Regions from separate parts of the Aminipila terrae genome, predicted to be linked through region 1. Evidence: riboswitches for the same ligand, from Rfam matches in the RefSeq annotation. Region 1 holds a riboswitch; each other region holds the start of a gene.
The links. A riboswitch is a leader RNA that binds a small molecule or an ion and turns the genes downstream of it on or off. The one in region 1 is predicted to bind cobalamin.
Positions count from the first base shown of each region.

Region 2: linked by a shared signal. The riboswitch ahead of Ami3637_RS17020 (immunoglobulin-like domain-containing protein) and the one ahead of Ami3637_RS02495 (enhanced serine sensitivity protein SseB C-terminal domain-containing protein) in region 1 are both predicted to bind cobalamin.
Region 3: linked by a shared signal. The riboswitch ahead of Ami3637_RS02035 (DUF2292 domain-containing protein) and the one ahead of Ami3637_RS02495 (enhanced serine sensitivity protein SseB C-terminal domain-containing protein) in region 1 are both predicted to bind cobalamin.
Region 4: linked by a shared signal. The riboswitch ahead of Ami3637_RS08915 (PQQ-binding-like beta-propeller repeat protein) and the one ahead of Ami3637_RS02495 (enhanced serine sensitivity protein SseB C-terminal domain-containing protein) in region 1 are both predicted to bind cobalamin.

Region 1 covers NZ_CP047591.1:538,314-541,912, forward strand. Annotated here, with positions in the region: gene Ami3637_RS02490 (UvrD-helicase domain-containing protein) at 1-347, opposite strand, end outside; gene Ami3637_RS02495 (enhanced serine sensitivity protein SseB C-terminal domain-containing protein) at 469-1,206, opposite strand; cobalamin riboswitch at 1,384-1,595, opposite strand; gene Ami3637_RS02500 (S-layer homology domain-containing protein) at 1,709-2,776, opposite strand; gene Ami3637_RS02505 (DUF4430 domain-containing protein) at 2,983-3,599, opposite strand, start outside.
Region 2 covers NZ_CP047591.1:3,508,786-3,512,384, forward strand. Annotated here, with positions in the region: gene Ami3637_RS17020 (immunoglobulin-like domain-containing protein) at 1-2,306, opposite strand, end outside; cobalamin riboswitch at 2,563-2,762, opposite strand; gene Ami3637_RS18870 (ATP-binding cassette domain-containing protein) at 2,862-3,413, opposite strand; gene Ami3637_RS18045 (ABC transporter permease) at 3,596-3,599, opposite strand, start outside.
Region 3 covers NZ_CP047591.1:435,017-438,615, reverse strand. Annotated here, with positions in the region: gene Ami3637_RS02045 (coiled-coil domain-containing protein) at 1-633, shown strand, start outside; gene Ami3637_RS02040 (Tad domain-containing protein) at 640-1,746, shown strand; cobalamin riboswitch at 1,870-2,093, shown strand; gene Ami3637_RS02035 (DUF2292 domain-containing protein) at 2,296-2,454, shown strand; gene Ami3637_RS02030 (InlB B-repeat-containing protein) at 2,566-3,599, shown strand, end outside.
Region 4 covers NZ_CP047591.1:1,862,282-1,865,880, reverse strand. Annotated here, with positions in the region: gene Ami3637_RS08915 (PQQ-binding-like beta-propeller repeat protein) at 1-1,310, opposite strand, end outside; cobalamin riboswitch at 1,522-1,734, opposite strand; gene Ami3637_RS08910 (hypothetical protein) at 2,133-2,510, opposite strand; gene Ami3637_RS08905 (hypothetical protein) at 2,520-3,599, opposite strand; gene Ami3637_RS08900 (hypothetical protein) at 3,559-3,599, opposite strand, start outside.

The DNA of each region.
Region 1 (3,599 bases):
CCAATCACATGAAAAAATCTTCGTATAACTTCCAGTGCAAAGGCATGGAAAGTGCTGATATTGGCCTTATATATTATGTTCAACTGCCTACGCAAAAAAGCTGTATCTCCTGAATTCTTTTCAATCTCAGAGGTTACAGCCTGAACGATTTTTTCTCTCATTTCTGCTGCTGCTGCATTAGTAAAGGTGACTACCAGCATCTCATTGACAGAAACACCTTCATCTATGATTAATTGTTTAATCCTTTCAACTAAAACAGCAGTTTTACCAGAACCTGCCGCCGCCGCAACCAGCATATTTTTATTTCTAAGCCCGATGGCTTCGGCCTGCTTTTCAGTCCATTTCATATCCAACCTAACCTTTACATTTGCTTAACTTAATCTTTTTTGTTTTATTTAAGTCTCTTTTATTCTATAAAGAATTTTTGGATATTTCAACAACTAATTATATTTTTATCCTGATTCTGGGTTAAAATAAATTTTTATTACTCACTCGGTTATATATCCTTGCTGGTTCTATTTCTTTAACGATAAGATCTTTGGTCTTTTGAACAAGTTCGAACATCTCCCCTTGTTTCATGTATCCCTTCATTATATCTGCAACTCTTGGGAACAGTTCCTTCTTTTCCCCATAAAAATCAATGAGCAGCATCCAATGCTCTCCATATGCATTTTCTCCCATGACTTTCATTAACCAGGCAGCCTCAACCTCAAGACTTCTTTCAAAAAACCGTTTTAAGGCTGATGTCATTCCGCTGGGTACACTGTCTGGCATTCTCAGGCTCATTTGCCCAGTATATTCTTCTCTTCGAACATTCATTCCTGTTGCCTGGGAATCTATTATATCCATTAAATTTTTGTCCAGAACTATGTTTTCTTCATAAGGAGCAATGGCAATTCCATTTATCTCTGGTTCAGCATCGATTATAATATATTTAAGCTTGTTATAGGGTATTTGTATCAATTGCTCTTCTTTAAATCTGCCCAAATTTGACTTCTTATGTAAAAAAGCTGGAATTAATTTTTTTCCATCTGCAGTCATTAACAGAGCAAAAGTCTTCTTGTTGTTTCCATGCCCAGAAGAAACATCAGGTACCCATAGCATCGTTTCATTGAGTTCTTTATAAAATTCCATCTCCGTTTTAAGAGATCTTTCCTGTGTCAGCTTTTTAAAGAAATCCATCAGTTGTGTTTTGCTTTCCAGCATATTATCCTTCCTCCCTTTTTTCCTATATTCAAACCTCATCTTTAATATTATTAATTTATATACGATTACAAAAAAACTGTGACTAATAAAGTCACAGTTCCGTTTTTAACTGTATATGTTTTAATGGGCTCTATACATGCTAAAATTGCAGCATATAAGCAAGCCTTCACCCTTACCGAAGTATATTCAATTTATGTTTGTCTTCTGACTTATGTATCATCACCCTTTGCCAATCTTCCCAAGTTTTCACTCAGTGACTGCTCTTTCTAAAGAGCTGCGGCTCGGACTCCTCACTTACAGCGGCGGTACCGTCCCGGATTCTAACCGGAGTTCCATCTTAGCCATTAACAGCATCAACTGTTAACGGAACATAAATTACATTATTTATTAATTTCTCTTTTCCCTATTTATTTCATATTATCAACAAATTTTACCTTTGTCAATTAGAAGAGAGAAGAAACACCCTAAGTCTGATAAAACAAGCTTAAGGTGTTTAAAATGATTACTTCATATAATTTGCAATCATGGCAGTTGCTTCTGCTCTGGTTGCCTTGTTCTTTGGATTAAAGTTATATGATCCTAAGTTATTCTTCTCTCCGTTTATGATACCTGCTTTCTGCATGACCGTAACAGCATCTTTTGCATAGCTGGCTATCTCATAATCATCAGCAAACTTCAAGGCTTTATTCGTTTCTGGAAGAGTTTTCTTAGAAATACTGGCGACATATTTTGAAATCATTACAGACATATCCTGCCTTGTAATATTTGCACATGGTGAGAATTTCTCGTTTCCTGTACCACCTGCAATGCCATTTTCAACTGCCCATGCCACAGCATTTGCATACCATGCATTTTCCCATACATCTTTAAATTTTGAACCAGTGTATTTACTCAAATCAGCTCCACTCATGTTAGCAAGAATCTGTACAAACTCTGCCCTTGTTATATTGCTGTCTGGTGCAAATACTGTGTCACTTTTTCCTTTAACGATATCTCGGGCTGCCAGATATAAAATCTTGTTTTTCGCCCAATGATTAATAGTATCAGCAAATTTTATTTCATTGTAACCAATCACATAGGTGGACCAGTGATTATTTTCCATAACAAAATACTTGCTGTCATCTGTCATGTGACCATTTTTAATAATTTCAAGCTTTCCATCAGGATTTAACCAATACGCCACAACACCTTCTGCTTTTTCACCATTTCCAAGAATATATGGAAGAGTGGCAGTGGCTGTTCCACCCAGTTGAGAAACGGTCTGACTTCCGTTCCGAGCGGTAAATTCATACACGGGTCTGCCTTTTAATTTTGCCTTGACTTCATCGGTTGCAGATGATAGCTTAGCCGTAGCACTTCCTTCTTCTGCTTTTGCCACACTAATGCTCAAATCTCCTTCCACATTCTTAGTCAGGCCCTTTATAATATCTTTATCAAAAGTTATTTCACCTATGACCGTATTTAAAGTGATTGCCTCCACAAAACCATTTGACAGGGTAACTATTGAAGACTTAGGTATAATTGTTTCTATTGATGAAGCCTTACTGTCTGAATTTACGTCTATTCTCAATTCTGGTACAACTTCAGTTTTTCCGTCTTTCTGCGCACTTTTTACTTTATCCTGTAATTCTTTTAGTGCCTTGGTTATATCATCTGATTTTAAAACAGCCTTCGCTTCGTTTGTTGTATCATTCAGAGTTGCTGTGGCTGTAGTTGTAACTGTGACATTATTGGTATTTTTTTGTGTTCCTCCTGTTATAGAACCTTTACTCCCTTCTACTCCAGGAATATACCCCCAACATCACGTCCTAAATCCTTTGTATAAAGCCATTCCACATAATCATTCTGGTAGACTCGTTCCAGAGCAGCTGAATGTCCTGGGAACTTTCCGTTTACCCGATACATCCATCCACTTTGATTGCCCCTGTCAAATTCAGACAGCCCATTAATTCCTCTTATGTAAACACCATATTTAGTATTTTTGTCTACCTTTAATGATGCTCCTGTTTTTTCTAACAGACTGAAAGCCGTCTCACCGGATTCAATCTCTATTTCGGTTTTAGCGTATTTGCCACCCCATTTTTCACCTACCGGACCATCTATACTGATATATGCTTTTTTTGAAGTTGGTACAACCGGAGAATCACCATTTAAGGATTTTACCTTTACTGTAAATTGTTTCTGAGTGCTTGTCCCATTTAAATATATTTTTGCGGTCAATAGCACAATGATATCTTCTTTGGCATCCCTAGTTACTTTACCGTTCTCATTAATGGCAAACAACTTATTTGGAAGCCATGTAACAGAAGTACCAAATAATCCGTCATTGGTTAGAAGTAAATCTCCTGTGACCTCATTGCTCGAATCAATGGCCCCACCAATCTTCAATGCTT
Region 2 (3,599 bases), 540 kb from region 1:
TCAGCATACTTTGAATCAGAAATTGTAGCGGTAAAATCATAATTACGCCGTGTACTGCTCTCAGAGTTAGGATCTGTAATCTTTGAATCAAACTCCAGTCCAGATTCAGTATCAAACCAGTCTCTGGAATGCTTTAGTATCATTACATCTCCCCGAACTGGTCCTGTAACCTTCTCACCTGTGGAAACCAGAGTCAGGCATCCTTCCGTATAATGCTTGTCAAGCATGGCCTGCATTTTTCCCTGTTCAGATAGAGATTTACCATCCCCCTTTACTTTCAAGGTGATGGTTTTTGTACTGGTAATTCCCAGCGCTTTTGTACTCTCTGCAGAAAGCGTAAGAACAACTTCCCGATCCTCTGCCTGACGCTTAACGGTTGCCACTACTGGAAGGTTACCGCCAATCTCACCTTTGGCAATTTGTATTACCCCAGTATCGCTGCTGCTCCACGTCAGGTTTGCAAGTAGATTATCTTTTGTATCCCGTTTACGTACCGGCAGGCTTAAAGAATCCGTAACAGCCTGTTGATCAGAATTAGTCTCCTTTATACTTTCCCAGCCAATTGTATCAAGCACAGCTTTATTCAACCAGTCTTTGACTTTACTTTCATCCCAATCCAACCTTGCTTTTACCGTAATCTCTTTGCTGACATTTCCTTTAGAGAGAGTCATCTTAATATCATTTATGAAAACAAATGCAGTACTGTAACCCAGTGTTGACGGGTCCTGATAAAAGTATGTAATATCTCCATTGGTTCCGATGCTTCCCACATCCGCTCTTGCAGGAGTACCTGTATTTATAAGCTGAACCGTTACCCCTGTAATATTGTTTTTTTCCAAGGTTTTATTTACAAAAGTAATAAAATTTGTATCTGTACCATTCTTTGGAATCATGTTATTAGACAAAATCTGAATAGCTTTATCTATTGTTTCTTTATCCTGGCTTTCACTTCCGGCTGCTACTGTAAAAACAAAATCTTTTGTCTTCTGTATTCCATTCTTAGATACAGTAGCCGTCAAAGTAACTTTTGTATCTGCATCAGGAGGATTAATAACACCTTCATGGGAAACAACTGCTTCATTTCCTGACTTCCATGAAATGGCTGTACCATTGATTCCTGTGGATGGAAGGGTTAGATTAATCTTTACTGGATTTGAAGTATCCATAGTTAAAGCGTCCGCTGCTGCTGCCACTGCATCTTCATCACTCATCTCTGGCTGTTGCCACTGATGTACAGGATATTCTCCTTCAACAGCTATGAACTTAGATTCCTGTGGAGAATTTTCCCCATTAATCAACGTAACAAAGTCTGCCGTTTTCATGTCTGCAGCAGCCTTAACTGCATTAGTACCTGAAACTGAAGCTGTACCTCCAAAGCCTTTTTCTGCTGAACCTTCCAGCCAATAGCAGTTACTTACATTAGAAACAATACCACTGGAGTCTCCTGCCAATGCACCTACATTGGTTGTTCCTGAAACATTTCCAATATTGTAGCTCTTCTGCAAATTAGATTTAGAACTGCTAGATGTAGAACCTAAAATACCACCAACATAAGAGCTTGAAGTGCTAATATCTCCGTTATTATAACAATAACTAACATCCACAAACTTAGCGACTCCAATGATACCGCCTGCCATCCTCTTTCCTGACACGGATCCTGAATTGAGAGAGCCCAATATCTTAATATTAGAGTTAGAATTACCCTCTGTACCGCCAACAAGCCCACCTACAGTAGTTCCACCCTTTACACTCACATCAGCATAATTGGCACAATTTACAATCTGGCTGCCACCATTGGCGCATCCAGCGATGCCGCCCGTATAAGTAGCACCGGTAGCACTATTGGTAATTCTCCCTTTTACTGTGAGGTTTTTCACAGTGCTACCGGAACCCAGGTTTCCAAAAAAGCCAAGGTATTTTCCTTCACAATTGATATAGATGCCGCTAACAGTGTGACCCTTCCCATCAAAGACTCCAGTATAGGGCTTTTGACTATCAAGGCCTGTACCAATTGGTTTCCAAGGGCGGCTTTCCCCACCCATATTAATATCCTCACCCAGAACGGCACATAGTGTTAGAGTTTTGTTAGCCTCCTCTGAAAACCATGACAGCTCATCCGCATTCTTTATGACATAGGGATTTTCTTTGCTCCCGTCGCCTGCTGAAGGTTTACTGTTGTTACCAGAGCTGCCCGCTGTGACTTCATCTGCATACACATTTAGGTTACCTGCTTCTGGTATACAAAAGCCCGTAAAAGTTATGGCAATGGTTAATATAATCACTAGAGCTTTTTTTACTTTATTCATTTCAAAAAACATCGCTTTCTCTTCTCTCCTTCTATTATTCTTATCTATATCATCGCATAATGCGTTATTTTTCTGATCAGATAAAACCTGTATTCTCCCGAGAAAAGCAAATCAACCAGCCACATAACTAATATGTTTTTGGACAAAAAAAACTGTAGTATAAAAAATACTACAGTCCGTTTTTACTGCAAAAACAAAGATATATTTCACATAAATATCCATCTATTAATCCGTATTGCCGATTTCCCGCGGAATACTGGTTCTATCATTTTAAGCAGGTCTTCTGGCTCACGTATCATCACTTTTCTAACCTTCCCAAGATTCTCTCAGTGGTATTTTAAGAAAAATTCCTCGTTTACAGCGGCGGGACCGCGCAGGTCTTTCACCTGCTTCCCTCTTAGCCATCCTAATTTGGTATGCTACCAATTAAAACGGAACATAAAATGATTATTAAATTATTTTAAGAATGTTATTATCTAAAATACTACCATTAAATAGAATTAGTGTCAACACCCTGGGTATTGACACCATTTTTCTAATTCATAAGAACAAGGATTAAAATTTATGCTGCTGATTCAAATTGACTGTTATAAAGCTCTGCATAGAATCCACTCTGTGCAAGCAACTCTTTATGATTACCACTTTCAATGATATCCCGTCTTTCATCACAAGAATCAAGTCTGCATTCTTAATGGTGGAAAGCCTGTGGGCAATGACAAAAGAAGTTCTGCCAACCGTCAGCTGATCCATTGCAGATTGAACAATACGCTCCGTACGGGTATCTACTGAACTGGTTGCTTCATCTAAAATCAGCAGCGGTGCGTTCTGTATCATTGCCCGGGCAATAGTAATAAGCTGTTTCTGTCCTTCTGACAGACTGGCCTTATCGTTTAATATCGTATCATATCCCTCAGGCAAGGTTTTGATAAAATGATGCAAACCCACGGTTTTGCAGGCTTTCACCACCTGTTCTTCTGTGATGCCCTGCTTGCTGTAAATAATATTCTCTTTTATTGTGCCTTCAAACAGCCATGAATCCTGTAAAACCATGCAGAATTGCTGATGTACATTCTCCCGTGGTACCTGGCTGATTGGTGTTCCATCCAACAGTATTTCACCGCATCCAATTCATAAAACCGCATTAACAAGTTCATAATGGTAGTTTTACCTGCACCAGTGGGGCAACAATAGCAACTTCTGCCCAGGTTTTATTTTTGCAGAGAAATCTTGTATAATAGTCTTTTCCGGTACATATCCGAATTTGACATGTTTAAATTCCACTTCACCCTTCAC
Region 3 (3,599 bases), 100 kb from region 1:
GAGAATGAAATCAGGCGATTGAAGGTTTCTATGAATGACTTGACCGAACTGAACGAGGATTATTGTCAGGAAATAAAAGCTTCCAAAGAAATGCTTATTGCAGAAAAACAAGAATCCCAAAAAATAAGAGATAAGCTGGTAGAGCTGACCATTAATATAGAAGACAAAACAGAAGAACTTAAATATCTAAAAACGGTGCAATCTGACGGCCAGACTGCAGAATTAACTGCCCATGTAAAGAATTTGACCAATCAGCTGATGATGCAGACGGAAGTGATGTCTGCTTTAAATTCACAGGCAGCCATAAAAGAGCAATCTTTAGCGGATTTAACGGCTGAAACTAAATTACAAAAACAAATCATAGAAAGCCTGAATAAAACAGTGGAAAAGCTTGAAACACAAAACGAAAAGATATTAAATGCCAACAATTTGATGGAAAAAGAATTGCAGGAGAATACTAAAAAGATAGTACAGTTTATTAATGAAAAATCTGATATTACAATGGAAAAAATTATTGTAGAACAAAAACTTAGTGAGGCAAATTCAAATCTTGCTATGTTGGAAATAAAGCTGAAAGCGCTAAGTAAGTCCAATGATATCAAAAAAACTGAAGAGCATGAAATGGAAGTGTGATGGCTCATGAATGTTTTTAAGTATTGTGGGTACAGAGAAGAACAAGGTTCAGTTACCATTATGGTGGCATTATTTATTACTGTACTGATGGCCTTTACAGCAATAGTAATTGATGTGGGAAGAGTTGCACTAGAAAAGCAGCAGCTTCAGAGCGCAGTAGATGCTGCCTGCCTTGCAGGGGCACAGGAATTGCCAGACAGTATTGTAGCGGCAAAACAAAAGTCGATTATGTATTTTGAGGAAAATGGATTTGATGAAGAGGAAATTGACCAAATAGAATTTGTGAATTCAAATAAGAGGATAAGAATAACTGCCAGCCATCCGGTTGAATATACTTTTGCAAAAATATTCAAAAGAGAAGATAATACAAAAGTGTCTGTAAGTGCAGCAGCGGAGTGCAGCAGTGTTTTTGGACCTTTTAAGTATGCACTATTCTCTGGTAGTGAAATGGATTTATTGCAGTTTAAAGGACAGAACATAATTGATGGCAATGTTCACTCTAATAATAGCATAAAAAATGCTGCCACGGTAACTGGAGTTGTTACTGCTGTAAATACTATTGATGCCAAGGTTAATGCTTCATCAGGGAAAATAGAAAATTCTCCGTATGTCTCTATGCCTGATTTTTCTGATGTTTTAACTCTGGCAACTACGGTTAATCAAAGTACTTTAATCAATGTTTTTGGTGCATCCTTTAAAGCTAGCAGTAATCAGTATACCATGTCAGCTGAGCAGCTAAATGCCATGCTTTCCGTCTATTCTACGGTGTTTATTAATGGAAATCTCACTATAAACGGTAGTGGGATTCATTCTAATGGAAGTATATTAGCAACTGGAGATATGACATTTAACGGTAGTAACGTAAGCATGAATGCGTCAGATTCGGTATGCTTTTACTCAATGAACGGAAATATCACATTTAATGGTGGCAGTGGTGATGTGACAGGAATTCTTTATGCCCCGAAAGGCACAGTAAGACTAAATGGTAACAGTGGTATTTTTTATGGGTCTATTGTTGGAGATTTGGTGACCTGTGATGGAGGGATAAATCTAACATACAGTTCCCAGGCCGCCCAGAGTGTCCCTTTTACAATAACCAGATTGGTGGAATAGAAACGAATTTATATCAGTTAGTTCAGTAAAAACATTTTTCGACAACTTAAACTGTTATTTTACATAAAATTTCTTCAGGGTGTTGACGTAGAGGAAAATCAATGATAACATGATTGTGGTGAAATTTAATAGATCATTTTATGTTCTGTTCGCTGGAATCTAAGGGGATTTTGGCGGATAGCTAAGAGGGAAGCAGGTTCAAGTCCTGCGCGGTCCCGCCGCTGTAAACGAGGAGTCCTGCCTGTCATACAAAGATAAATGGGTGAGCCACTGAGTAATTTCTTGGGAAGGCTTGGTAAGGATGATAATGCGTAAGCCAGAATACCTGCTTAAAATGAAGACAGAATCCGACGGGTATTCGGCAATTCTTGTAATACAAATGATTAAAATTATACAGAAATACGGGCTGTAGCAATAATGCTACAGCTTTTTTTATGTGAATTTAATCAGAAAAAATATGTAGCAGTAACTGCTGTATATAAGGGATAAACATAAAAGTGGGATTGATGAGAAATAATCTAATGTTAGTAAATGCAGGAGGAAAAAGAAATGTCAGTAGAGGCAGAAAAGAAAAATGTTATTCCAAATGAGCAGGAACAAAAACTGCTGAAGATTATTCATCAAATCGGTTTTGGAGAGATAAAAGTCATAATCAACGATGGGAAGCCTATACGGCTGGAAGAAGTCAGGAGAAGTATAAAATTGTAATTATGGTTAGAGCTGACCAGAAAACTGGAGGTTCTTTATTATAGTAAAAAACTATAGTAAAGGACCTTTTTTATTTATTATTATTGAAGTTTTTAGAGAGGAGAGACTGAATTGACAAAAAGAAAGAATTTTTTATGCGCAATTCTCTGCATGACTATGATTATATCGCAGTTTACAGCGATTGCTTATGCAGGAGATGAGTTGAATTCGGTTAGTCAGGCTACAGGAAACTCAGTTTCCGAAAGTCAGGCGACAGCAAAAGAAAACAGCGATGGCACTATAACGGATGGTGCCGCTACAGGTGGTACGGAAGCAGGAAAAACCACTGACAGTATAACCACGGGTGATACGAAAACAGAAGGAACAACTGACAGTACAACCACGGGTGATACGAAATCGGGAGGAAACCCTGACAGTACAACCACGGGTGATACCAAAACAGGTGGAACTACCGATAGTGCAGCTACGGGTGATACGAAAACAGGAGAAACAACTGATAGTAAGACCACGGATGATACGAAAACAGGTCAAACTACCGATAGTGCTGTAACGGATAGCACAAAAACTGGCGAAACTACTGGAAGTGCAGTTACAGATAGTAAAACTGAGGTGACCACTGACAGTGCTGTAACAGATGCTACAACAACAGCAGCCATAGAGCCACTTATGATGACTTTAATGGAGAGTGCAGGAACTTTTTCTATTAGTGATTATGATGTAAACAAGCTATATGAAAAAGGAAGTACTTTTACAATCAGTACAACGGAGGAACTTAACAGATTCTCTGATTTAGTAAATGGTAAATTTAAAAATACCACAGGAGAAGCGGTTTCTGTGGATTTTGACGAAGATACAGTACGTTTGGAAAAAGATATAACCCTATCTCTGGGATGGAAGCCTGCCGGAACAGAAAAAACACCATTTTCGGGAACCTTTGATGGGAAAAATCATACATTAGATGGTTTAAATATCGTTACCAGCGACAGTTATCAGGGATTATTTGGATATACGCTAAATGGTGAAGTAAAAGATTTGGCGGTGAGTGGAAGTATAAAATGCAGCGGTGATTATATAGGGGGAATCATTGGGTATGCAAACTGTACTGATATTACCAGATGTACCAGTAACGTAGTGATTTCCGATGG
Region 4 (3,599 bases), 1.3 Mb from region 1:
AAGCTCCATAAATAACCACCCTGGCTAGTAAAGTAAAGATGTCCGTCTACTAGTGAAATAGTGCTGCGCACATTCCCTGATTCCACTCCACCTATAGTGGATAAATTAACAACACTTCCTTCTGAAGTATTATCAAAATCATCACCTACCGGACGAGCATACAGAAAACCTTTATCTCCACCAAAGTAAACATAATCTCCATCTACAACAGCACCAGCCCAATAAAAACCGCCATTACCCGGATTAAATTCTTTTAACTCCTTATTATCCATGTCATACTGATAATATGTTCCTGCATTTCCTGACCATGTTCCGAAATACAGATAATCCCCATTCTTTACTATAGGAGTATTGATCTGTGCATTGTTTGGCACTGCTAAAGACAATTCTGTAGTAGGTTCTTCGTCAATATTTGTTACTTTTGTAATAGAACTGTTCTGTTCATACAATTGGCAATATTCAATCTCCACAGTATTGCTATCATTTCCTGAAATTTCATAGGTAAATTCCAGCGTATTATTTGTCCCTGTATTTACAGCAGATTCTGCCGTAGATTGGAAATTATCATTCAGATAGTAATGTCCATCGATTAGGTTAGAAGCGTTTAAGGTCTTACTTCCTACTGTAGTACCGTTAAGCTTAGCAGTAATAATCATATTTACATTGCTTCCGTTGATTTTTACGCCAGTGGCAGAACGATGAGTCTCACCACTAGTTAAATTAGTATTTGTCTGAGTCAAAGTAACAGTTTGGTTACCTGAAACAACAACCTTACCATTTTCCAAAGTTGTTCCTGCAGAAGATACAGACCAATCTGTGATTGCTCCTCCAGTCAATGTCAGCTCATCGTTATTTGCTTTCTGATTAAATCCGGATGCCCCCACATAGATGCATCGGTTTTCAGTATCCAGGTAAGGAGAGGATAGTTGGAATCCTGAACTCTGGGTAATCTGCTTTTCCCATACTACCTGTGGAGTAGATGCCGAACAGTCTATTTTAGCTAGCCTGCCGCCACCCTTATCATTTGCAACTTTATATCCGTCATAAAGTATATAAGCAAAGGTATTTCCATTTCTGGTTTCCATAACAGCTGCTGAATCCACACCATCCCAACCGGATCCATTTTTCGGCAGATCAATACGTGTGACATTTGGACTTCCGTTGGTTGGTGCTGCATTGATAATCCCGTTGTGAATATCATTTCCCTGGTAGGTTGGCCAGTCTGCAGCGTATGCAGTGAGCCCCATGCTCATGACCATAGCTATAATCATAAGGGTTGCTAACGGTTTTCTTAGCTTTAATTTTATCATTTCTTTTGTTCCTCCTTTGATATTAGATAATAAAACAAATATTTATACGGCGTAATTGCCATATTTTTTTTAATAATGCTCACCCCCTTTCTCTTTTGGACAACAAAAAAAGACTATAGCAAATCTGCCACAGTCCGTTTTCACTGTTTTCTTAATTTATTTTAAAAAATGAATTTAAAATACAATTCCCTGGTCATTTACCTCGTAACCGGTTACTTCTTCAATCCATGCAGGTCTTCTGACTTACGTATCCACATTTCTGCCCTCCTTCCCAAAAGCTTTGTTTGCTTTCAGTGGACATTTGCGTCACGCAAATGAATGGGCAGGAACTCCTCGTTTACAGCGGCGGGTCCGTGCCGGACTCTCACCGGCTTCCCTCTTAGCTGCCGGCTCCCGCCGACAGACATAGATATTTATTTAATTGAATAGCTCTTCTTGTCGAAATTTGTTTAATATTGTCGAAATTTCATAATTATATATAAAATGTAAATATTTATATTTTCACCAACTATAATATCACTTTAATTTCTATATTTCAACATTATTCTTAATTAAATATTTCTTATATTTTTTATCAAATACCGCCCACAAATTAAAACTGTTGGAAGGTTATATAACCATCCTCCAACAGTTTTAATTATAATGATGTTTCCTACAGCATCCGAATCTTATTCTAACTCATTGTATGCCAATCCTCTAAAACGTTCTACTTCTCTAATCTATTGATTATATATAAGTTTTATAATAGCCTTAGCTCTTGCTAAGAAAGTCTAAAGCAGTTTAGCCTATCTCCTTAATTCTGATTTAAATCTTTATCAGTCTTTATGCCTGCAATTTTTTTATTCCTATGCTCGACTGCCAAAAAATAGTGCTTGCTACTATAGACAGAACAATAATGATCATCAAACTAATATCACTAAATTTCCATGTTGTATAATAACTGCAGATTGCCAATAAAAAAGAACTTATACTTAATAGGAAACATGCTATGGATTCCAGTAAAGATCTTTTATACGCTCTTGCTTCAAAAGTCCAGTAAAAAAGTATACTACCCAGAATTAGCGATGATATAAAGTTAATATTAATTCCCAGTCTTGCAAAAGTTTGCGGTGCGTCTCCCCTCCTAGCAAGCATGGAAAAAATTAGTGTAAATATACCAACAATAGTAATAACCACGTCCAATCTGCGTCTGTATTTCATATATCTCCCCTACTTCTTTACCTTAGAATAACTTTCATAATACCCCGGTTTAAATGTTCCCTGATACCGGTACACATCTTTAATCTCTTTTGTAATTCTGTATGTATTTACGATACCACCATCTGTAATTATAAAAGAGATTCTTACAAATTCATTGTCACCACACTGCATGACTGCCTCTCGAAAACAGTCTCTTTCCCAAGCTTTTGAAAGATCATAGCAGCAAACAATTGCTCCTGCCAGAAAACTAGCCCTGGCAACGGATATAGTAACACCATATTCTGTGTATACCCAAGTACAAAATCCTGATAAAGCGGCCGCAGTTCCTGCATCCCACGCTCCTGCTGCTTTATCATACAGAACCTTTTCAATATGTGTGCCCTCCGTTATTAAATATAAATCATTAGCAATATCTTTCGGCAAATAAACGCACTGCCATACTCCTCCAAATATCGGACTTGTTTTATCCGCATACCATGTTCCCCCATCTGGAGAATGATATGTCTTTCCTATTAAATCGTACCAAACCTGCTCCCGATTCACAATCATTCTGTTGTTCTTTATCTGAGCATTTCCAAGGGAAACTCCATACCTTTTACTCCTACCGTTTAATTTCACTGTAGTGATACCGCTCTTTGCATCATACGTAATGATTCCATTTTTCTCTATATTTTTATGTGTAATTGTCTTATCGATTTCTCTTCCATACTCAACTATGAGTTTTCTTAAATATGCCTGATCAATGTTAACATCCTTATTCTCCCTGTACCTTATATCTGGATCATTTTTGTCTTCCCATGGCCAAATGATAGAAGGGTAAACTGGTGTATCTCCTAACCCTGTAGTGTCTAACATAGTGGTCATGTCTTTCTCCAGATATGAAATGTCACTCATTGGTCTCTCTAAATACTGAATGGGGTCTACTAACTGAATGTTCTTGCCATTTTTATCGCATGGCTTGCTATCCTTAGATTCACAGAAAACAATTTCAATTAATCCTTTCCCAGTGTTAGCGTCTCGTCCCATTTGTCCAACTACATCACCTTGTTTAACTACATCCCCAACTTGAACTTTCGGATAAGTGTCCAT